DNA from 4 places in the Streptomyces sp. NBC_00019 genome. Region 2 is predicted to be linked to each of the others. Evidence: riboswitches for the same ligand, from Rfam matches in the RefSeq annotation. Region 2 holds a riboswitch; each other region holds the start of a gene.
The links. A riboswitch is a leader RNA that binds a small molecule or an ion and turns the genes downstream of it on or off. The one in region 2 is predicted to bind cyclic di-AMP.

Region 1: linked by a shared signal. The riboswitch ahead of OHU89_RS21285 (transglycosylase family protein) and the one ahead of OHU89_RS30445 (NlpC/P60 family protein) in region 2 are both predicted to bind cyclic di-AMP.
Region 3: linked by a shared signal. The riboswitch ahead of OHU89_RS29320 (transglycosylase SLT domain-containing protein) and the one ahead of OHU89_RS30445 (NlpC/P60 family protein) in region 2 are both predicted to bind cyclic di-AMP.
Region 4: linked by a shared signal. The riboswitch ahead of OHU89_RS40935 (peptidoglycan DD-metalloendopeptidase family protein) and the one ahead of OHU89_RS30445 (NlpC/P60 family protein) in region 2 are both predicted to bind cyclic di-AMP.

The regions. Positions count from the first base shown of each region.
Region 1 covers NZ_CP108302.1:4,538,617-4,544,233, reverse strand. Annotated here, with positions in the region: gene OHU89_RS21295 (RNA-guided endonuclease InsQ/TnpB family protein) at 1-1,254, shown strand, start outside; gene OHU89_RS21290 (transglycosylase family protein) at 1,459-2,382, shown strand; cyclic di-AMP (ydaO/yuaA leader) riboswitch at 2,587-2,754, shown strand; gene OHU89_RS21285 (transglycosylase family protein) at 2,758-3,447, shown strand; gene eno (phosphopyruvate hydratase) at 3,778-5,058, shown strand; gene OHU89_RS21275 (septum formation initiator family protein) at 5,160-5,617, shown strand, end outside.
Region 2 covers NZ_CP108302.1:6,415,888-6,421,504, forward strand. Annotated here, with positions in the region: gene OHU89_RS30425 (NlpC/P60 family protein) at 1-618, opposite strand, end outside; gene OHU89_RS30430 (hypothetical protein) at 1,043-1,396, shown strand; gene OHU89_RS30435 (tellurite resistance/C4-dicarboxylate transporter family protein) at 1,374-2,375, opposite strand; gene OHU89_RS30440 (hypothetical protein) at 2,845-3,216, shown strand; gene OHU89_RS30445 (NlpC/P60 family protein) at 3,237-4,391, opposite strand; cyclic di-AMP (ydaO/yuaA leader) riboswitch at 4,400-4,567, opposite strand; gene pcrA (DNA helicase PcrA) at 5,021-5,617, shown strand, end outside.
Region 3 covers NZ_CP108302.1:6,195,780-6,201,396, forward strand. Annotated here, with positions in the region: partial or broken gene OHU89_RS29305 (sugar ABC transporter permease) at 15-245, shown strand; gene OHU89_RS29310 (carbohydrate ABC transporter permease) at 242-1,093, shown strand; gene OHU89_RS29315 (HAD family hydrolase) at 1,297-2,133, shown strand; gene OHU89_RS29320 (transglycosylase SLT domain-containing protein) at 2,140-2,622, opposite strand; cyclic di-AMP (ydaO/yuaA leader) riboswitch at 2,624-2,784, opposite strand; partial or broken gene OHU89_RS29325 (CocE/NonD family hydrolase C-terminal non-catalytic domain-containing protein) at 3,048-3,583, opposite strand; partial or broken gene OHU89_RS29330 (RNA-guided endonuclease InsQ/TnpB family protein) at 3,580-4,536, shown strand; partial or broken gene OHU89_RS29335 (hypothetical protein) at 4,623-5,216, opposite strand; gene OHU89_RS29340 (polyprenyl synthetase family protein) at 5,250-5,617, shown strand, end outside.
Region 4 covers NZ_CP108302.1:8,848,685-8,854,301, forward strand. Annotated here, with positions in the region: gene OHU89_RS40915 (helix-turn-helix domain-containing protein) at 1-77, shown strand, start outside; gene OHU89_RS40920 (DUF6126 family protein) at 74-196, shown strand; gene OHU89_RS40925 (tyrosine-protein phosphatase) at 209-1,006, opposite strand; gene OHU89_RS40930 (alpha-galactosidase) at 1,177-3,261, shown strand; cyclic di-AMP (ydaO/yuaA leader) riboswitch at 3,579-3,736, shown strand; gene OHU89_RS40935 (peptidoglycan DD-metalloendopeptidase family protein) at 3,741-4,691, shown strand; gene OHU89_RS40940 (Tat pathway signal sequence domain protein) at 4,891-5,617, shown strand, end outside.

The sequences.
Region 1 (5,617 bases), 1.9 Mb from region 2:
CTCACGCACTGTGCGCACGCCCGGTACGTCTGGAATCTCGCCGTTGAGCAGCACTCGCACTGGCGCAGGTGGCGCAGGGCCGCTCCCGGTTTCGCGGAGCAGTGCCGTCAGCTCACCGAAGCCCGGCGGGGGAACGAATGGCTTGGCTTGGGAAACGCCGACGTGCAGCAGCAGGCACTGAAGGACTTCGCCAAGGCTAAGAAAGCCCGCTTCACGTCCGGGTTCGGTGAACCGGCCTGGCGCAGGAAGTTCCGGCATGAGGGCTTCCGGGTCATCGGTACCGACCGTGTGCCCGAGTACAACACTGACGGCTCACCGAAGCTGAACGCGAAGACCGGCAAGCAGGTCATGGGCCGCTCCGTCGTCGTGCCGAGGCTCAACCGTAGGTGGGCGCAGGTCAGGGTGCCCGGCTGCGGCTGGGTCCGCTTCCGCCTCAGCGCCAAGGGCAAGGGTGCGCAGTTGCCCGACGCGAAGACGTTCCGCGTCACCTTTCGCAGCGGGCAGTGGCACATCGCCTTCGCGGTCGTCCCCGAGCCGACCCCCGCGCCCGGCACCGGCGAGGTCATCGGCATCGACCGGGGTGTGACGATCACCGCCGCCCTGTCGGACGGCCGCACCCTGAACTGTCCGCAGCTCACCGTCAGGGAACGCGCCCAAGTCCGCAAGCACCAGCGGCGCGCGGCGAGGGCGAAGAAGGACAGTCCCGAGAAGACGGCCGAGTACGCGAAGGTGGCCAAGCTCAAGGCGCGGGAGGCGAACCGGCGCAAGGACTGGTGCGAGAAGACCAGCACTATGCTCGCCCGCTCCTACAGCCTGATCCGGTTCGAGAAGCTGAACATCAGGAACATGACCCGCTCCGCGAAGGGAACCGCCGAGCGGCCCGGCAGGCACGTCGCCCAGAAGTCCGGCCTGAACCGGGTGATCCTCGCCCAGGGGTGGGGCCTGCTGCGGCAGCGGACCGAGCACAAGGCCCCCGACCGGGTCCAGGACGTACCCGCCCCCTACACCAGTCTGCGCTGCAGTGCCTGCGGATGGATCGACAAGAACTCGCGCAAGAGCCAAGCCGAGTTCGTCTGTTCCTCCTGCGGCTTCACCTGCAACGCGGACACCAACGCGAGTATCAACGTCGCGGCAGGACAGGGCGGGATCCCCCGCCCCCGGCGAACAGCCGGTGCCGGAGGGACGACACCGTCCACCAAGCGGTCGAGCGTCCGTGAACCTCAACCCAACTGGGTTGGAATCCCCCTCTTTTAAGAGGGGGAGGATGTCAATGCGTGTCACAGCGGGAGTTGTGCTGGAACCGGCCAAACATGACCCGCCCTCAACTCTGTGATCTTCACGTGATCTACGCGGCATTAACTTGTGACAAGTGATCGACTGCCGATACGTTCACGCATCAGCGCGGTGACTGTCTCCACCCGCCGCGCCGGTCACTGTTGTCTCGCGAAAGGCCTCCGCATGCTCACCGGGAACGGTCGTCACCGTCGCCCCCGCCAGGCTCCGGCACTCCTCGTCGCGGCCGGAGTGACCGGCTCCGCCATCGCGATCCCGCTTCTCGGCGCCACCGGCGCGAGCGCGGCCGACGGGAATACCTGGGACCAGGTCGCCAAGTGCGAGACCGACGGTTCCTGGAGCGCGAACAAGGGCGACGGCTACTACGGCGGGCTCAAGCTCTCCCAGGAGAACTGGGAGAAGCACGGTGGCCTCGACTACGCCACGAGCCCCGACCTCGCCAGCCGCAACCAGCAGATAGCCGTCGCCGAGAAGGTCCTCGCGGACCAGGGCGTCGGCGTCTGGGGCACCTGCGGTCTGCTGAACGGGCTGAGCAAGGACTCGGCCTCGGACGATGTCGACACCGGCGTCGAGAGCGGCACCCCGTCGGCATCCGAAGAGTCGGGTTCATCTGAATCATCCGATTCGCCTGGCTCGTCCGGACTGTCCAACTCCTCCGGATCGTCCGACTCGTCGACCGAGTCCTCCGCCGACTCGACCCCCTCGCCCTCGGCGTCCACCGAAGCGGACAACTCTTCCAGGTCGGACACCTCTGACCCCGGCGCCGAAGAATCACAGCCGTCCGACAGTCCATCCACAGCACCGGCAAAGAGTGACGAATCGGACAACTCCTGGCAAGAAGGCGGCTCTTCGGCTCTCGTCGACACCGGCGCCCTCTCCGCCGCCAAGGAGAGCACCGGCCGGCACCGCGGCGCGAGCGCCGACGAGGGCTCGTACACCGTCCGCGTCGGCGACACGCTCGCCTCCATCGCCGACTCCCTTGACGTCGACGGCGGATGGCGCCGGCTCTACACCGAGAACAGGCAGGTCATCGGCGCCGACCCGAGCAGCATCGAGCCCGGTCAGACCCTCGTACTCGGTAGCGAATAGGGCGAAAACCCCAGAGAAATGCCGGTAGTTCACGCCACACTTCACATCAAATGTCCGGTTTGGCGAAAGTGTGGGATGAGTCTCAGAAGCCCTGATCGTCTTTGAAATTCCCCGGATTCCCTGTCTACGGTCAACACCGCTCGTCACCGCGAGCCCCGTCTGCCGCAACGCCGAATCCTGCCAGCGGCCGTACGGGAACAGTCGTCGCGTCATGCGCCGTAGGCAGGAGCGGGGGACCCAAGGTAAGTGCCGGGCCCAGCGGTTCACGCTGGTCCGGCTTGGGGTGAAGTCGCGCATCGCGAGATGCGCGGCCGGGCAACTCAACCGGCCCGAACCCGACAGCTCACCTCGCAGGCGTCGGTGAGGGGATCCACCATGCTGTTTTCCGGTAAGGGCAAGCACCGTCGTCCGTCCAAGGCCACCCGCGCCGCCGCGCTCGCCGGCGTCACCGGTGTCGCCATAGCCGCCCCGCTGATGGCGGCCGGCAACGCCTCCGCCGCCACCGCCTCCGAGTGGGACGCCGTCGCCCAGTGCGAGTCGGGCGGCAACTGGGCCATCAACACCGGCAACGGCTACTACGGCGGTCTGCAGTTCTCCGCCTCCACCTGGGCCGCGTACGGCGGCACGGCGTACGCCTCGCAGGCCAACCAGGCCACCAAGGCGCAGCAGATCGAGATCGCCGAGAAGGTCCTCGCGGGTCAGGGCAAGGGTGCCTGGCCGTCCTGCGGCGTCGGCCTGTCCAGCGCGAGCTACACCGGCGGCGGCTCGTCGAGCTCCTCGGGCAGCAGCTCCTCCAGCGACAGTGGCACCAGCACCCGCTCCTCCGAGCAGGGGGCCTCCCGCTCCTCCGAGCGCCCGGCCGCCAAGAAGACCGTCACCACCCCGACCGGCAAGAAGGTCAAGAAGGGCGACGGCGAGTACAAGGTCGTCACGGGTGACACCCTCAGCGCCATCGCCGAGGAGCACGACGTCAAGGGCGGCTGGCAGAAGCTGTTCAAGCTGAACAAGGACATCGTCAGCGACGCCGACTTCATCTACCCGGGTCAGCAGCTGCACCTCAAGTAAGGGCTGCGGCACTCAAGCAGGACCCAGCTGAACCACAGTGCCCTCACATCCGTGGTCCTCATACTGAAGGCCTCGTGAGGGTCCCCCCGTCCCCACGGGCTCCCCGCTCCGGTGCGTGTTCCCCCGTACGCACCGGGGCGGGGCTTTTTTCTGCGCCGGTTTCTGTCAGGTTTCCGAAAGCGTCTTTGTTCCGTTCAGAAACAATTTACTCTCGGTTCTGTCCACGGGGCGGTCCACGCGGTGGCCGATCGCCCCGAGCCGGTTAGGCTCGTCTCGCAGAACACACCGCGGTCCCGGCGGACCGTGTCACATCCCATGAAGGAGATGCTCGTGCCGTCCATCGACGTCGTCGTAGCCCGGGAAATCCTGGACTCCCGAGGCAACCCCACGGTCGAGGTCGAGGTCGGCCTCGACGACGGCAGCACGGGTCGTGCCGCCGTTCCGTCCGGCGCCTCCACGGGTGCCTTCGAGGCCATCGAGCTCCGCGACGGTGACCCCAACCGCTACCTGGGCAAGGGTGTCGAGAAGGCCGTCCTCGCCGTCATCGAGCAGATCGGCCCGGAGCTCGTCGGCTACGACGCCACCGAGCAGCGCCTGATCGACCAGGCCATGTTCGACCTGGACGCCACCGACAACAAGGGCTCGCTCGGCGCCAACGCCATCCTCGGCGTCTCCCTCGCCGTCGCCCACGCCGCCTCCGAGGCCAGCGACCTCCCGCTCTTCCGCTACCTGGGCGGCCCGAACGCGCACCTGCTGCCCGTTCCGATGATGAACATCCTTAACGGCGGCTCGCACGCCGACTCCAACGTGGACATCCAGGAGTTCATGATCGCCCCGATCGGCGCGGAGTCCTTCTCCGAGGCGCTGCGCTGGGGCGCCGAGGTCTACCACACCCTCAAGAAGGTGCTGAAGACCAAGGGCCTGTCCACCGGCCTCGGCGACGAGGGCGGCTTCGCGCCGAACCTGGAGTCCAACCGCGCCGCGCTCGACCTCATCATCGAGGCCATCAAGCAGGCCGGTTACGTCCCCGGCGAGCAGATCGCGCTCGCGCTCGACGTCGCCGCGTCCGAGTTCTACAAGGACGGCAAGTACGAGTTCGAGGGCAAGTCCCGCTCGGCCGCCGAGATGACCGAGTACTACGAGGAGCTCGTCTCCGCGTACCCGCTCGTCTCCATCGAGGACCCGCTGTACGAGGACGACTGGGCCGGCTGGAACACCATCACCGCGAAGATCGGTGACAAGGTCCAGATCGTCGGCGACGACCTGTTCGTCACCAACCCCGAGCGCCTGGCCCGCGGCATCGAGGAGGGCTCCGCCAACGCCCTGCTCGTCAAGGTGAACCAGATCGGCTCGCTGACCGAGACGCTGGACGCCGTCGAGATGGCCCAGCGCAACGGCTTCAAGTGCATGATGTCCCACCGCTCCGGCGAGACCGAGGACGTCACCATCGCCGACCTCGCCGTCGCGGTGAACTGCGGTCAGATCAAGACCGGCGCCCCGGCCCGCTCGGACCGCGTCGCCAAGTACAACCAGCTGCTGCGCATCGAGGAGATCCTCGACGACGCCGCGGTGTACGCCGGCCGCTCGGCGTTCCCCCGCTTCAAGGGCTGATCTCGGCAGGGCTAAGCCTTAGCCAGTCGTACGTACGTCCCCGCACCGGTCCCGTACCGTGTGCGGGGACGTACGCGCGTGTGTGAAGGAGGGGCTGGGACATGGCCGTCAAGGACCGGGACCGGTTCTCCACCGCGACCAGGATCCGGTTGCTCGGCGAGCAGACCGCGGCCCGGGTCTACCGTTCCCAGACCAAGCGGCAGGCCCGCCGCTCCCGGCTGACCGGCCGGGCGGCACTGCTCGCGCTGGTCCTGTGCTCGCTGATCGTCGCGCTCGCCTATCCGATAAGGCAGTACGTCTCCCAGCGCGCCGAGATCGCGGACCTCCAGCGGCAGCAGGAACAGGCCCGGCAGCGGGTCGAGCAGCTGCGGGACCAGAAGGCACGCTGGCAGGACGACGCGTACGCCGAGCAGCGGATCCGCGAGCGGCTCCACTACGTGATGCCGGGGGAGACGGGGTTCATCGTCGTCGACCCGGGCGCGGCGCGGCAGTCGCGGGCCGACATGGGGGCGGCCGACCGCCCCTGGTACTCCAACGTCTGGGACGGGGTCGACAAGTC
Region 2 (5,617 bases):
CGTGCGTTCCTCGGTCGGCAGCTGCGCCAGCAGCCGGCGCGCCGCGTCCAGCTTTCCGGTGATCGTCTTCTTGTGCCGCTTCAGCTCCGCCTGCCGCGACTTGAGCGAGGCCAGCTCGATATGGGCGGCACCGCGCAACTGCTCGATCTCCCGCAGCTGTCTGCGCACGCTCGTGACGGAGGCCGCCTGCCGGGTGCCCGCGCGCTCGACGAACTCGGCGCCCTGGAGATAGCGGTCGGGGTCGTCGGAGAGCGCCAGTTGCAGCGCGGGGTCGAGGCCGCCGTCGCGGTACTGTGCCGCCGCCATCGAACCCAGCGCGTCCCGCGCCGAGTTGAGCTTGTCCGCCTTGCGCGCCGCCGCGTCCCGCAGCGCTCTCAGCCGCTCCTCGGCTCCCTCCGCCTTCTCCTTCGCGCCGTTGTACTTATCGGTGGCGACCTCCGCCTCCTGGTACAGCTTGTCCACCTTCGCCTTGACCTGCGCAGGTGTCAGATTCGGCTCGGCATACCCGGTCCCGTCGAAGGCGGTCGCGGTCGCCGCGCCCGCCAGGGCGATTGTTGCCGCCGTACGGACCGTATTGCCGCCGGCCGAGCGCTGCCTGGGCTTGCGGTGCGCTGCCACGTGGACTGCACGTCCTTTCGTACGACCGCCCGGAGCGGTTCACGCGTCCGGCGGCGGCCCGCACAGGGGGAGCGGGCCGCCGCCGGACCTTCTCGGCGGTGGTGTCCGACTGCCGCCCCTGGCCCGGGCGGCGGTGGGGAGCCGGTCACCTGGAGGAGGACGCTAAACCTCGCGGTGTCGTGGGGGTAACGGGTTGCGCGGAACTGGTCTCAGGAGACCGCCGGGTGACCGCATGCGACCGTGATTCCGTTCTCGCGCCGTCGACTTCACGCAGGGTGATGACCGAAGTGCGGATTCCGGAACGCGGGGAGGTGACGGGGTGCTATGGGCCGCATATATGCAAGGTCACGTATGTGCGGGATAGTGGCGGAAGAGGCAGGGCGGTGTAGGGGGACTCAAGTGCCCCTGATTAGGCTCCGGCCTCATGGACGTACTCATCCACCTCTTCGTGGGCCTGCACATCATCGGCATCGCCTCGTTGCTCGGCGGATTCCTCACCCAGATGAAGGCCATGGGTCAGGGCACCGCCCGCTTCGTCCCGGCGATGCTGCACGGCGCGCTCACCATGCTGGTCACCGGGGTGATCCTGGTCGGCCTCAACCAGGCGGACGACCAGTCCGTCAACAACGTCAAGATCGGCATCAAGCTGGCCGTGCTGGTGGTGATCCTCGGCCTCGTCTATGTGAAGCGGGACGACGAGAAGGTGGAGAAGGGGCTGTTCGGACTGGTGGGCGCGCTGACCGTCGCGAACATCTTCATCGCGGTGCTGTGGACCTGAGGGACGTGAGGCCGGCGCGCGCCGACGCGACGGCACCCGCGGCGACGGCGAGCCATGCCGCCACCGCGATCCACAGCAGCACCTGACCGGGTGTCCTGAGCCAGGACACGTCGAGGGCGGCGGCGACGGACAGCGTCGCCGCCGATGTCATGCCCATCGGGAACACGGTCGCCCAACGGCGCACGTCGTAGCGCGGCCGCGGCTTCAGCGCCTCCGCGACGAGCAGTACGACGTACCAGGCCAGGTCGAGCACCAGCAGCGCGACCGTCACGGCCCGCAGGACGCCGCTGTCGTCGTCGTTCCACAGGTACAGCGGCGCGCTGTCGGCCGCGACGAGCTTCGACCCGGCGAGCGCCGAGATGGCGAGCGCCCCGCCGGCCACCCAGTGGTCCCCGGCGCCCGCGGTCACCTGCCGCGGGTCGAAGCGGGCCAGGGCGATGCCGTAGAGCACGAGGCCGAGCCAGAACAGCACGAGCGCCGCGTGGGCGAGCCACGCCGTCGACTCGGCCGAGGCGAGCGTGGCACCGAGCACCGCGAGACCCTGCGTGGCGACGCAGGCCAGGAACACCGCCCCCGGCATCCGCCGCGTCCAGTGCGTCACGACCAGCGCGATCAGCACCGGCCACAACAGCGCGGCGATCGCGAGCAGCGCCTCGGCGAGCTGCTGCAAGCCGAGCGCCGAGACACGGGTACCGAGCACGGCCGTAGCCGCTACGGCGGTGAGCGCGCCCGGCGTCTCGGCCTCCGCCACCCACCTCGCCCGGTCCCACAGCAGCCGTACGGCGAAGTCGGCGGCCAACGCGACCCACGCGACGCCTGCCAGGACGAGGGCGATCCGCGACAGGGTCTCGTGCCCCGTCAGATGCAGACCGACGGACACGATGCCGGTCGCCATCACGGCAGCCCCGGCGGCGGGCGGCCGCTGGGCCCACCAGGCGGGGAGGGGGGAGTGAGGGGAGCGGGAGGAGGCGCCGGACATGGGGCGATGCTAAGGAGCGCGGCCCAGCTCGAGGGCAGGGCGCGCGAGCGGGCGCGGGCAAATACGCGCGGGCGCAGGCACGGGAGGGGGCGCGGCTCGGCGGCCGGTGCACTGAGTGATGGCAGATGTGTCCCACGCCCGCCGGATCACGTCGGACCCCGCCCACCTGGGCGTCATCTGAGTAGTTCCGCTCATGACAATCGACCGTCCGGGGCGCCAGACTCTCGCCATGTCCCTCAGACGATCATTCGCCCTCGTCGGCGCCGCCCTCGTGGCGGTCAGTCTCACCGCATGCGGGAGTCAAAAAGGTGGGGCGGCCAATGGAGCCGGCGCCGCGCGGTCGGCCACTCCGACCTACTCCTATCCGCCCCCGCCGAAGTGCGCGCAGTCCACAGCGACGCCCACCGCCCTGCCTTCCTCCCCCTCACCCTCCGCCTCGAACACGGCCGGAGGACAGCAGGACGGACCTGTGGACGCTCCCCCCAACTACGCCGACAACCACGCGTACCGCATGCGGGCGCCCTTGAGTGCGGAGCAGCAGGCCAGTGGGCAGGCGTCGGCCGAGCTGATCCTCGCGGAGCTGGCGAAGGTCCGGAAGGAGGGCGGGTCGGGGGAGTTCGGTGTCTTCGGTGACGAACGGGTCGAGGCGGCGCTGGAGCGTGTCGGGTGCGGTGAGAAGCACGGGGTCTTCGTCGGGAACGGGTACTACGCCGTCTACACGGGCGTCGTGTGTGTCTCCGGACGGGTGACGAAGGACGAGCTGACCGGCGAGGTGCACGGCGTCTACGCCGAGCCCCAGCCCGGCGAAGGGCCCTGTGTCGAGAACCGGGGAGGTCACTGACGCCAGGGCCCTGCCGCGCGTCAGGCCGGCCGCACCACGCTGTGGATAGCCGACTCACCGTCGTAGTAGATGGACTCCTCGCGCACGTACGCCCCCGGCTTCGGCGCGTGGATCATCTTGCCGTTGCCGATATAGATGCCGACGTGGGTGACATCGTCGTAGAAGAAGACGAGGTCGCCGGGCTGGGCGTTGGCGAGGGTGACCGTGGTGCCGGCGTTCACCTGGTCGTAGGTGGTGCGAGGGAGGGAGATGCCGGCGGCGTTCCAGGCGGCCTGGGTGAGGCCGGAGCAGTCGTAGGAGTCGGGGCCGGTGGCGCCCCAGACGTACGGCTTGCCGACCTGTGAGCGGGCGAAGGCGAGGGCCTTCTCGGCCTTCGTGGCGTACGAGGAGTCCGAGGCCTCCGAGGACGACGACGAGCTGCTCGCCGACTCCTCGGCCGCGGCTGCTTCCTCCGCCGCCTTCTGCTCGGCCGCCTGCTGCTCCGCCAGCTCGGCGGCCTTGCGGGCGGCCTCCTCCTGCTTCTTCTTCTCGATCGCCGCGAGGCGCGCCTTCTCCTCGGCGGTCAGCTGAGACAGCAGCTCGCGCGCGGCGGACAGCTTCCGCTGGACGGTCGCCTTGGCGGTCTTCAGGTCGCTCTGCGAATCGGAGAGCGTCTCGAGGCTGTCGGTGGCCTCCTGGCGCTTCTTCATCGTCGCGGACTGCTCGGAGACGTAGTCGTCGACCGCGTCCTTCTGGCGGGACGTCATACGGCCCATCAGCTGCGTCTGGTCGAAGTAGTCCTGCGGGGAGTCCGCGAGCAGGAAGGTCGCGGTGTCGGGCGCGGAGGCGCCGGTGCGGTACTGGGCCGCGGCGAAGGTGCCGAGCTCCTCGCGGGCCTCGTTGAGCTTCTGGGTGCGCTGGGCGACGTCGTCGAGGAGGGTGTCGACCTCCTTGCGCTGCTTGGAGGTCTTCTCCTTGGCCGAGTTGTACTTCTCGGTCGCCGACTCCGCCTGGCGGTAGAGGTCGTCGACCTTCTTCTCGACTTCCTCGATGCTCGGCTTGTCATCGGTCGAGGGCGCGGCGGTGGCCGTCTGGGAGAGCAGGGCCACGGAGGTGAGGGCGGCCGTGGCGAGAGCGGGTGTGCGTATGCCGGCTACGCGCGTACCCGGGGGAGGCGACTTACGGTGCGACGCCAAGGTCGGCGACTCCTTCCATGCTCCGCCTACCGAGTTAGCTGTCGGGTTCGGGCGGGTGGTTCGGAAGGGTTGCCCTACGGCCGTTCCCGGTACGGGAGTCGGCCGATTCACCCCAAGTTCGGTGGGTCCCCGGTTCCGGGTGCGCGGCGGCGCTCCGGATTCGGCGGAGGCCGCGCGGCCCGGCGACGTTCGCCGGTGGGGGTCGTACGGCCTTCCGGCACGGTAGCCAACGGGTGTGGCCCCTGTGAAGGTTGATGTCCGATAGGCCCGATACATTTTCGTGACCTTAGGTCAGGACGGTGCTCGCGGTGGTGAGTACGGAGTGATCTGCAATGACTTATACGCATTTTGTGCGAAGTGGTGACGTCCGCCCGCTTCCGGCCGCGACGGCAGGAAGTGCCTCGGCAAGCTCGGGCGTGGTCGTCGACCCGTGTGACGGCAAGTTGTACGTCTCCACCTGGCCGGTCGCGGATCGTGACAGAACGGTGGCGGAGGGTGAGGAGGTCCCTGGTGGCCAGGTCCGGAAGATCCTCGGATTCTGAGGCGGCCTCCGCGGCCGCCGCCGAAAAGAGCCCATGTTCTCAGGGCGGCGGCGGGGTGTCAGTGGGGAGCCCTAGACTCGGAGAGCGATGAGCAGCCTCTTTGACGACAGTTTCCTGGCGGACCTCCAAGCCCCTAAGGGCCGCGAGGAAGAGCCCCCGCCGCCGCCCGAGGACGAGCACGTACCGGAACCCGTTCCGGACGACCTGTTCGGCGGCCGGTTCGACGTGCCGCCGGACCGGGACGCGTACTACCGCGACGGCGCCCCGCGCCCGGTCCTGGACGCGGCCGCGCTCATCGACGGGCTCAACGAGAACCAGCGCGCGGCCGTCGTCCACTCCGACACCCCGCTGCTCATCGTGGCCGGCGCCGGATCCGGCAAGACGCGGGTGCTCACCCACCGCATCGCCTACCTGCTGGCCGAGCGCAACGTCCACCCGGGCCAGATCCTCGCGATCACCTTCACCAACAAGGCCGCGGGCGAGATGAAGGAGCGCGTCGAGCAGCTCGTCGGCCCGCGGGCGAACGCGATGTGGGTGATGACGTTCCACAGCGCGTGCGTGCGGATCCTGCGGAGGGAATCCAAGAAGCTCGGCTTCACGTCGTCGTTCTCGATCTACGACGCGGCCGACTCCAAGCGTCTGATGGCCCTGGTCTGCCGTGACCTCGACCTCGACCCCAAGCGC
Region 3 (5,617 bases), 220 kb from region 2:
GGCCGCCGCCGAGTTCGCAGATCGCCACCCTCCAGGTCTTCACCGAGCCGATGGCCCTACGGCCCCTGACCAACGGACTGCCCACCGACTGGAGCCCGTTGATGGCCATCTACGACAGTGCCTTCCGCCAGTCCGACATCTACGGCGCCTCCGCCACCGCCGTCGTGCTGGCCCTGGCCACGTTCGTCGTCTCCTTCGCGCTGTTGCGCGTCGCCGACCGCTACACCAGGGAGGACCAGCGATGACAACTCCCGTGGCGCGCATCCGGCGCACCGCCTGGCTCCCCACCCTCGTCCTGCTCCTCGGCGCCCTGTACTGCCTGGTCCCCATCGCCTGGGTGGTCATCGCGGCGACCAAGAACCGGGCCGAGCTCTTCTCCACCTTCACCTTCGCCCCCGGCACTGGCTTCCTCGACAACATCAGCGAGCTCACCACGTACCGCGACGGCATCTACTGGCGCTGGATGCTCAACTCCGCCTTCTACGCGGGCCTCGGCGCCCTGCTCTCCGCCGCGGTCTCCGCCGCCGGCGGGTACGCGCTCGGCCGGTTCGCCTTCCGCGGCCGGGAGGCGATCTTCAAGATGATCCTGGCCGGCGTCCTGGTCCCGGGCATCGTCCTCGCCGTACCCCAGTACCTGCTGCTCTCCGAACTGGGCCTCGCCGACTCGTACTGGTCGATGCTGCTGCCGTCGATCCTCTCCCCGTACGGCGTCTATCTGGTCCGTATCTACGCGGCCGCGTCGGTGCCCGCCGAGCTGATGGAGGCGGCCCGCATGGACGGGGCGAGCGAGTGGCGGATCTTCTCCCGGGTCGCGGTGCCGATGATGATCCCGGGCCTGATCACGGTGTTCCTCTTCCAGTTCGTCGGCATCTGGAACAACTTCCTGCTGCCGTACGTCATGTTGGCCGACGACGAGAAGTTCCCGATCACCCTCGGCCTCTACACGCTCCTCGCCCAAGGTGCCTCACAGCCCGCCCTCTACACCCTGGTCATCACCGGCTGTCTGCTGGCGGTCCTCCCGCTGATCGCGCTCTTCCTGGTGATCCAGCGCTTCTGGTCGCTGGACCTGCTGAGCGGCTCGATCAAATCCTGACGGCCCACCCGAACGGGTGCCGCGAACCACCGGGTACGTCGTCAACCGCCATGCCCGCAGGCTGAGTACGGGATGCTCGGACGGAACTGGTGGTACGAGATTCCACTTGAGCGTCGAACCGGAGCCGACGTCAACGGATGTGAAGGGTGCAGCCGTCCGGTTCGCGTCGAGTCGATGGGGGTTTCCATCCGTATTCTCTGATCATGGCCGCACCCACCGCATATTCACTCGTCGCCACTGACCTGGACGGAACCCTGCTCCGGGGCGACGACACGCTCTCCGACCGTTCGCTCGCCGCGCTCGCGCGGGTGGCGGAGGCAGGGGCCCGGCATCTGGTGGTGACCGGCCGGCCGGCCCCGAGAGTGCGGCCGCTCCTCGACGACCTGGGCAGCACGGGGCTCGCGGTGTGCGGGCAGGGCGCGCAGGTGTACGACGCCGGCGCGGACCGTCTGCTGTGGTCGGTGACCCTGGACCGGGAGTTGGCCGAGACCGCGCTCGGCAAGATCGAGGCCGAGCTCGGTCAGGTCTACGCCGCCGTCGACCAGGACGGCGTCGACGGTCTCACGCTCATCGAACCGGGGTATCTGATGCCGCACCCCACCCTCCCGGCCGTACGGGTCGACCGCCGCGACGACCTGTGGTGCGAGCCCATCAGCAAGGTTCTCCTCCGCCACCCCGCCCTGTCCGACGACGAGTTGGCGGCGACGGCCCGCGGAGTCGTCGGTTCCCTCGCGACGGTGACGATGTCGGGCCCCGGCACCGTCGAACTCCAGCCATGCGGCATCACCAAGGCGACGGGCCTCGCCCTCGCCGCCGACCACCTCGGCCTCGGCCCCGAACAGACCATCGCCTTCGGCGACATGCCCAACGACATCCCCATGTTCGACTGGGCGGCCCACGGCGTAGCCATGGCCAACGCCCACCCCGAACTCAAGGCGATGGCCGACGAGATCACCCTCTCGAACGAGGACGACGGCATCGCGGTCGTCCTGGAGAGGCTGTTCCAGGGGAACCTGCTCGGGAACGGGGCCCGGCGGTGACTCGGCCTAGTACGCGCCCCACACGTTGTCGATCGACCCGTACCGCTGCGCCGCGTAGTTGCAGGCCGCGGTGATGTTGGCGACCGGGTCGTAGGGGTCCCACGAGGTGCCGGACACGTGGTACGCCTGGAAGGTGGGGTCGATGACCTGGAGCAGGCCCTTGGAGGGGGTGCCGGCGGCCGCGTTGGAGTCCCAGTTGTTGATGGCGTAGGGGTTGCCGGACGACTCGCGGAGGATGTTGCGGTAGATGCTGTCGTACGACCCGGGGATGCCGTTCTGGGCCATGACCTGGAGCGACGCCTGGATCCAGCCGTCGAGGGTGTTGGCGTAGCCCAGCGAGGTCGCCGTGGTCACGGTCGGGGTGGCCGCGGAGGCGCTGGTCGCGCCGATGACCGGGAGTGCGAGCACGGCGATGCCGGTACCGGCGACGGCGAGCTTGCGGGCGAGGCGGGACGTTCTGGTGCGACGGTGCTGAGCGGCAGCAGGCATGACAGTTCCTCTCCGGCGCCTGCGAGGTGAGCTGTCGGGTTCGGGCGGGAGATGCCCGGCCGGGCCGCCGTACGGCGACACGACTTCACCCCAAGCCGGTCCGTTATGTCCGGCGACTTACCTGGTTCCCCCGCTCCTGCCGTGAGTTCTCGTAGGTGAGCGGTCTCCGGGCGGCGGCAGGATTCGGCGTTCCGCCCGGCCGGGAACGTATGCGAGAGCACATGTCCGGAACAAGTACCGGATTCACACAACGGGCCCATTGACCTCGGTCTGAGGCGTATGGGGTGCTTGATCCTTTGCGGGTGCCAATCGCCAACTGGCGTTCGGGCAAGGTGGATCGGCGGACGGGATCACACAGCTCGCCCACAGGTGGAAGTGACTCAAGTCACTGAGATGAAATGCGGCCGCAAATCGGGCAATTAACCTCAACCGGCTGTTCTCGGAATCCTCTTCTCCCGCGTCCGGTGGAAAACCACCTCTCCGCCCTCCGCGCAGACCACCTCGTTGGCGGCCAGAAAGAATCCCACCCCGTCACAGCTGATCTCCGAGCGCGTACGGACCGTCGTGTCCCACGCGAGCTCCGGCCGGTGCAGCCGGATCGACCAGTCCGAGCGGGTGCGCGCCGACAGCGGGTCCGTTTCGTCGATCGTGTACGTCTCCAGCGCATCCTCGGTGAACTCCAGACCATCCGGGTACACGCGCGTGCCGCCGTACCGGGGGTCGACCTCCAGACGCCACTCACCCTTGGCGACATCGCGTACGACCAGTCGCTCGGGGCGCGGTTCGTCCAGCGTGGCGGGGAAGTTGACGCCGAGCGGCTCGGACTGCTCGGGCTCGTCGCCGGTTCCAGCGCGAACCCCGCCGCGGAGTCGGCCTGCGGCCAGATCCACGGCCAGTACGCGGAGGAGACGGCGAGCCGGATGCGGTGCCCGGGCGGGAAGGCGTGCCCGATGCCGTTCAGCGTTCTTTCGCCGGGTAAAGGCGGGTCTCACGCCCGGGTACCCCAGGTTTAAGGGCGGCGGACACTTCGACACAGTGGTCTTCCCGAAGGATGGGGACGGCTGCCGCTGGGACTCCACCCCACACGATGCCCGGACCCGCGTACGCCTCCAAGGCGTCGGCCACATCCGGGTGCACCAGCACAGGCCCGTGCAGGGACGCGTGAAGACGATCAGCATCAAGCGCGAGGGCAAGCGCTGGTACGTCATCCTGGCGTGCGCAGACGTCCCCGCCGAACTGCTGCCACCGACCGGTGCGGTCGTCGGCATCGATATGGGCACCGTGCACTTCTTCACCACCTCGGATGGCGGGCATGAGCCGAACCCGAAGTTCCTCGATGCTGCGGCCGAGGAGTTGGCCGAAGCCCAGCGGCACCTGGCGACGTTTCCAAGGCGGACCCGGCAGCGCACGAAAAAGCACCGCGCCGCTGCTCGGAAGGTCGCCAAGCTGCATGCCAAGATCCGGCGCCAGCGACTCGACTTCCACCACATGGCCGCCCGCGCGCTGATCCGTGACCACGACACGATCGCACACGAGCGACTGAACACAGCGGGCATGACCAGGGCGCCTGCACCCAAGCCTGACCCCGACAACGACGGCGCGTTCCTCCCGAACGGCGCTGCCGCCAAGGCCGGGCTCAACCGCAGTATCCTCGACGCGGGTTGGGGACAGTTCCTCGGAATCCTGGCGAACAAGGCTGAAAGCGCCGGTCGCCTGGTGATCCCGGTGGATGCTCGCAACACCTCCCGCACTTGCCCACTCTCCGCTGGAGGATGCGGGCACGTCGCGAGGGGGAACCGCGTCACCCAAGCGAAGTTCGAATGCCTCTCCTGCGGCTTCACCGAGAACGCCGACGTGGTGGGTGCTTCGAACGTCCTGCACAGGGCCGGTCTGGCCCTCTGTGACGCTGCTTAGTCAGCGACGCAGGAAGCCCGCACGGTTACCGCGTGGGCGGAGTCACGTAGTGCACGTCGTTGTCACACACACAGTCACACATGTTTGGGCTTGAGCAGGCCGGTGCCCGCGCTGATGAGTCCCAGGCCCACCCAGGTCATGGTCGAGGTCGGTACGGCCATGGAGTAGTGGCCGCAGGCGATCAGGATGCCGCCCCACAGGACCGCGCGGTACGAGCCGAGCATCCGGTCGGCGAGCCAGCCGCCGGCGACCGAGACGAGGTACACGAGGGTGCCGTAGGCCGCGGAGACGGACGCGGCGGTTCCGGCCGACATGCCCATGCCCTCGTTGGCCACGGTGTCGGCGAAGTAGAGGACGAGGATGGCCTGCATGCCCAGGAACGAGAAGCGCTCCCAGACCTCCAGACCGGAGAGGGTGAGCAGGCCTTCGGGCTGGCCGAAGAAGGCGGTGTCGTCCTCGGGCGGGGGGTGGCTGCCGGGATCTACGTCAACGGTTGTTCGAGACACGCTCTACTACTTCCGTGCAAGTCGGAAGATATCCGTTCTTTTCAGGTGATCAAAAACATACCGGTCGTGATCCGATACCGCCCGTGCTGCACGGGTGGGCGGCAGTGGTGATCGAAACGTGACCGGATACGCTGACTTGAGTGATGGCAGCGACCTATCGACAAACCGTGTAATCGCCAGTAGACACCAGCAGACAGGAGACCCCTCGTGACCGTCGTCGGGCCGTTCGGGCTGAGCGTGCGGGACCAGGCTCTGGAAGCCGATGTCCAGGCCGGATTGGCGGCCGTCGAGGAGGGTTTGCTCGAAGCCACCAAGAGCGAGGTCCCCTTCATCACGGAGGCCGCGCAGCACCTCGTACGGGCGGGCGGGAAGCGCTTCCGTCCGCTGCTCGTGATGCTCACTGCCCAGTTCGGCGACCCCTACGCCCCCGGAGTCGTGCCGTCGGCCGTGGTGGTGGAGCTGACCCACCTGGCGACGCTGTACCACGACGACGTGATGGACGAGGCGTCCGTGCGGCGCGGGGTCGACAGCGCGAACACCCGGTGGGGAAACTCGGTCGCGGTCCTCACCGGCGA
Region 4 (5,617 bases), 2.4 Mb from region 2:
TGCTCTTCGTCCACACCCTGCTGCAGAGCCCCACAGCCACGCTGTGCCTGGGCCCTACCCCTGGAGAGACGCCATGAAGGACATGGAGGAGAGGTTCCCGCGCGGCATCTGGGTGCGGCTGATCATCTACATCGCGGTGGGGCACCTCTTCGCGGCCTTCATCTACCTGCTGTTCGAGCTCGGGGCCAAGCAGTAGACCCGGCGGCCCTCAGTCGAGGAGCCGCTCGCGCAGCCGGTCCCGGAGCTGCGGGGTCAGGCCGAGACCCTGCTCCAGGTAGGTGTCGACGCTGGCCCAGGTCTCCTCGATCGTCTCGAACGCGGCCTGGAGATACTCGGCGCGCGCGTCGAAGAGGGGGCCGAGCAGCTCCATCACCTCGGGGGAGTAGGCGGCGGTGGACTTGCTGCTGCGGTGCACCTTGTAGCGGCGGTGCTTGGCGTTCGACTCCAGGTAGTCCGCGACGATCGCCTCCCGCTCCACGCCGAGGGCGAGCAGCGTCACGGCGATGGACAGGCCCGCACGGTCCTTGCCCGCCGCGCAGTGCATCAGCGCGGGGACGCTCTCCTCGGCGAGGGAGTGCAGGACGCGGGAGTGCTCGGCGGTGCGCTCCTTCACGATCTTGCGGTACGAGGCGATCATCCGGTTCGCCGCCTTGTCGTCGCCGAGGATCTCGCGCAGCTGCTCGATCTCGCCGTCCCGGACCATCTTCCAGAACTCCGAGCCGTCCGCCGGGTCGCTCAGCGGGAGGTTCACATTGCGCACGCCCGGCAGCTCGACGTCGGGGCCCTCGAGCTTCTGGTCCGAGGCGTTGCGGAAGTCGAAGACCGTGTGCAGCCCCAGGGAGGAGAGGAACGCGGCGTCCTCGTCGGTCGCGTGCGCCAGGTGACCGCTGCGGAACAGCACTCCGTACCGCACCCGCCGTCCGTCCACCGTCGGCAGACCGCCGACGTCCCGGAAGTTGCGGACTCCGGTCAGCTCGGGCTCGGTCGACGGGATCTGCTGCGTCACGGGGGCTCCTCCCAGCCGGTCCCGCCGTCACGGCTCGTCAGCGGGCACCTCCTCGACGATACGACATCGGTTCCTGGGGCAATCAGTTGTCCACAGGCGTTGCACCCAGGGCTCGCGGCCATTGATGATGTTGGCACTTGAGCGCACCTGTTTGTATCTGTGAGGATTTGATGCTGGAGATCTCCGAAACCGGCCGTACCTGGCTTCTCTCCGGGCCTGCCAGCAGTTATGCCGTCCACCTCACCGGGGACGACGTCCTGTTGTACCTCCACTGGGGCCCGAGAATCGAGCTCGCCGACGCCGAGGAACTCGCCGCCCGCCCCCTGCCCGCCGAACGCGGCTTCGAGTCCCCGCTCGACGGTCGCGAGGAGTACCCCGTCGAGGGCGGCCCCCGCTTCGTGCGGCCCGCGCTGTCGGTGCGGACCGACGAGCGGCGCGGTACCGAGTGGACCTTCGAGTCCCATGAGACCTCCGGCGACACCGACGGCGACGAGCTGCGGCTCCGGTTCCGTGACGCCGGGCTGGCGATCACGCTGCACTACCGGATGCGCGCCGATGTGGTGGAGCGCTGGGTGACCCTGGACAACCAGGGGCCCGAGACGGTGGAGCTCCTGCGCGCCGACTCCGCCACCTGGACCCTGCCCGACCGCGAGGACTGGCGGCTGTCCCATCTGCACGGCCGCTGGGCCGCAGAGTCCCGGCTGACCAGCGCGCCGCTCACCTACGGCGAGAAGGTCATCGGCAGCCGCCGCGGGCACACCGGGCACCAGTACCTGCCATGGGTGGCGCTGGACACGGACGCCACCGAGGAACGCGGCGAGGTCTACGGCTGCGCCCTCGGCTGGTCGGGCTCCTGGCGCATCGCCGTGGCCCAACTCTCCGACGCGCGCGTGCAGGTCACCGGCGGGGTCGGACACGACGAGTCGGGTCTGCTGCGGCTGGCGGCGGGGGAGTCCTTCACGACGCCCGTCTTCGCCGGACTGTGGAGCGACGGCGGCTTCGGCGGGGCGAGCCGGGCCTGGCACGCGTACCAGCGGGCGCACGTCATCCCGGACGCCGACCGGGACCGGCCCGTGCTGTTCAACTCCTGGGAGGCCACCGAGTTCGACATCTCCGAGGAGCAGCAGGGCACCCTCGCCCGGCGGGCCGCGGCGATCGGCGTCGAGCTGTTCGTGGTCGACGACGGCTGGTTCGGCACCCGCACCAGCGACCGCGCCGGCCTCGGCGACTGGACGCCCAACCGCGACCGCTTCCCAGGCGGCCTGAAGCCCCTCGCCGACTACGTCCACGCGCTCGGTATGCAGTTCGGCATCTGGGTCGAGCCCGAGATGGTCAACCCGGACAGCGAGCTGTACCGGGCGCACCCGGACTGGGTTCAGCACCAAGCGGGACGAAAGCGGACGGAATTCCGCAATCAGCTCGTACTGAACCTCGCGCGCGAGGACGTCCAGGAGTACCTCTGGGGCCACCTCGACGCACTCCTGACCAGCGCCCCGATCGACTATGTGAAGTGGGACTTCAACCGCAGTTTCACCGACGCCGGCTGGCCCGGCGAGCCCTACCCGCAGCGGCTCTGGGTCGACCACGTGCACGCCTACTACGCCTTGTTGGACCGGCTGCGGGCCGCCCATCCGGGGGTCGCGTTCGAGTCCTGCTCGGGCGGAGGCGGCCGTATCGACCTCGGTGTCATGGGCCGTACGGACCAGGTGTGGACCTCCGACAACACCGACCCGCTCGACCGGCTCGCCATCCAGCACGGCTTCGGCCAGATCCACCCCGCGCGCGTGATGGCCGCCTGGGTGACCGACAGCCCGAACGCCATGCTCAACGGCCGGGTCAGCTCGCTGCGCTTCCGGTTCGTCAGCGCCATGGCCGGGGTGCTCGGCGTCGGCGGCGACCTCACGCAGTGGAGCGAGGAGGAGCTCGCCGAGGCCCATGAGTGGGTGGAGCTCTACAAGGAGATCCGGCCCGTGGTGCAGCGCGGTGACCTCCACCGGCTGCGACCGCCGCGGGGCGGGCTCAGTGCCGTCCAGTACGTCCTCGGGGACGAGACCGTCGTGCTCGCCTGGCTCCAGGCGCAGAGCTACGGCGAGCCCGTGCCGGCGCTGCGGCTGCGTGGGCTCGACCCGACAGCGTCGTACGAATGCCTCGAAACGGGCGAAGTTCACAGGGGTGCCGTATTGCTGCATCACGGACTTCACGTCGGATTGCGCGGCGACCTGGATGCGGCAGTTCTCCGGCTGCGTCGCATCTGAGTCGTCTGTCCGAAATTGACGCCTTCCTCATCCTTCATTCCAACTCGCTCTGGAATAAGGGAAGCTGTGAAAGTGCCACGTGAGGAGCGTCATATCCGTGACCGTGCGTCGCCCGTCATGTTCACGTAATTCCCGTTCTTTTCCAGGGGTTTTGCATGGCGGGAGGCGTGCGCAATTCACGCAGGGTGACCGGTAATTCTCACAGCGGATCAAGAGGAATGCATTCACCTGGAACCTCTCACTTGTCCCTTTGCGTCTTGCTCGCTTACGTTCGCCATCAATCCGGACGGACGCCCAATCCTGCCGCCGCCCGGGGACCGCACAACTCACCCGTGAACGGCAGGAGCGGGGGACCCACAGGTACAACCGCCTGTTCCGGTCTCCGGAACGGCTAGGGGTTAAGTCGCACTTCGGTGCGGCCGGGCATCTCCAGCCCGAACCCGACAGCTCACCTCGCAGGCGCCGGAGAGGAATTCGCCATGCCCGCGAAGGGTAAGCACCGCCGTCCGAAGGCCCAGCGCCTGACCCGTTCGATCGCCGTCGCCGGCACCGGTGGCGCCGCACTCGCCCTCCCGCTGATGGGCGCCGCAGGCGCCCACGCGGCCACCCCGCAGTCTGTTTCGGAGAAGGCCGTCCAGTCCCTTCCGGTCGCCGAGAAGACGGCCACCGAGAAGAAGACCGCGGAGAAGAAGAGCGCCGCGAACACCGCGACCGTGCGCACCTATTCGGTGCGGTCCGGTGACTACCTCTCGAAGATCGCCGACGAGCAGAATGTCAGCGGTGGCTGGCAGAAGCTCTACTCGGACAACCGCGAGGCCGTCGGTTCCGACCCGGCGCTGATCCACCCGGGTCTGAAGCTCACCCTCGGCAAGAAGGCCGCGGCGAGCACGGAGAAGTCCGCGGGGACGCAGAAGTCGGCGGAGACCCAGAAGTCCTCTTCGTCCGCCTCCTCCGAATCCTCCAAGTCCTCCTCGTCGAACACGACGACCGTGACGCAGAGCAGCGAGACGACCAGCTCCAGCGGCTTCACCCTCCCCGTGGCCGGCGCCACCGTCGGTACCCCGTACCGGATGTCCGGCAGCATGTGGTCCAGCGGCTACCACACGGGCGTCGACTTCGTCGTCCCGACCGGTACCTCGCTCAAGGCCGTGGGCGCGGGCACGGTCGTCTCCGCCGGCTGGGGTGGCGCGTACGGCAACCAGGTCGTCATCAAGCTCGCCGACGGCTACTACGCCCAGTACGCCCATCTCTCCTCGCTCTCGGTCTCGTCCGGCCAGACCGTCACCGAGGGTCAGCAGGTCGGCCTCTCCGGCGCGACCGGCAACGTGACCGGCCCGCACCTCCACTTCGAGATCCGCACCACGCCGGACTACGGCTCGGACGTGGACCCGCTCGCCTACCTCCGCGCGAAGGGCGTCTCCGTCAGCTGACGCCCTCCCCCTGTGCCACCGAAGGCCGGATCCCGATCCCCGGGTCCGGCCTTCGGTGTTCGCTCTTGCGGGCTCATGATCACTTTATTGCGTTCTTGTGGCACGGCTGTCCAAAGCGTCGACAGTGAGGGGAAGGTGGGGACACAGTGATCTCCGTAGCGATGCAAGCGCTTTCTATTCGCATCATCCGGAGGTCCCCGTGCCCGGCGTCGACCGACGCGCCGTCATCAAGGGCGCCGCAGCCGCGGCCGCCGCGGCCCAGTTCTCCTGGGCCCTGTCCCACACCGCCACCGCGGCCGACGCGGACGACACCGAACTCCGCTGGCTGGAGGGCGCGACGCCCGACGCCCACGCCGGCACCACCTGGGGCGTGCCGTGGGCCCGCGGGGCGTACCGGCCGGAGCAGATGTTCCGGCTGACCACCACCGCCGCCGGCGACGACGTCCCCGTCCAGAGCTGGGTCACCGGCCACTGGCCCGACGGCTCGGTGAAGTGGACCGCGCACGCGATCGCGCCCGGCGCCCCGAAGGCCTCCGCGTACAGGCTCGCGGCGGGCAGCCCGGCGGCCCCCGAGCGGAAGGTCACCGTCACCCGGTCCGGCGGCCGGGTCGAGGTGTCGACCGGTGTGATCACAGCCGTGTTCGGCGCCAAGGGCTCCGACACCGTCGTCCGCAGCGTGCGGCGCGGGTCGGCCGAGATCGCGCGGGACGGGAAGCTGGTTGCCCTGCGACAGGAGTCCGTGCGAGAGGGCGCCGACGTCGAGAGCTTCGCCGGCCGGGTCGAGAAGGTCGAGATCGAGCAGGACGGTCCGGTCCGGGCCGTCGTCCGCGTCGAGGGCCGGCACCGCAAGGGCGGCCGGAACTGGCTGCCGTACACCCTGCGCTTCCCCTTCTTCGCCGGCGCGGACTCCTTCCGCCTCGTGCACA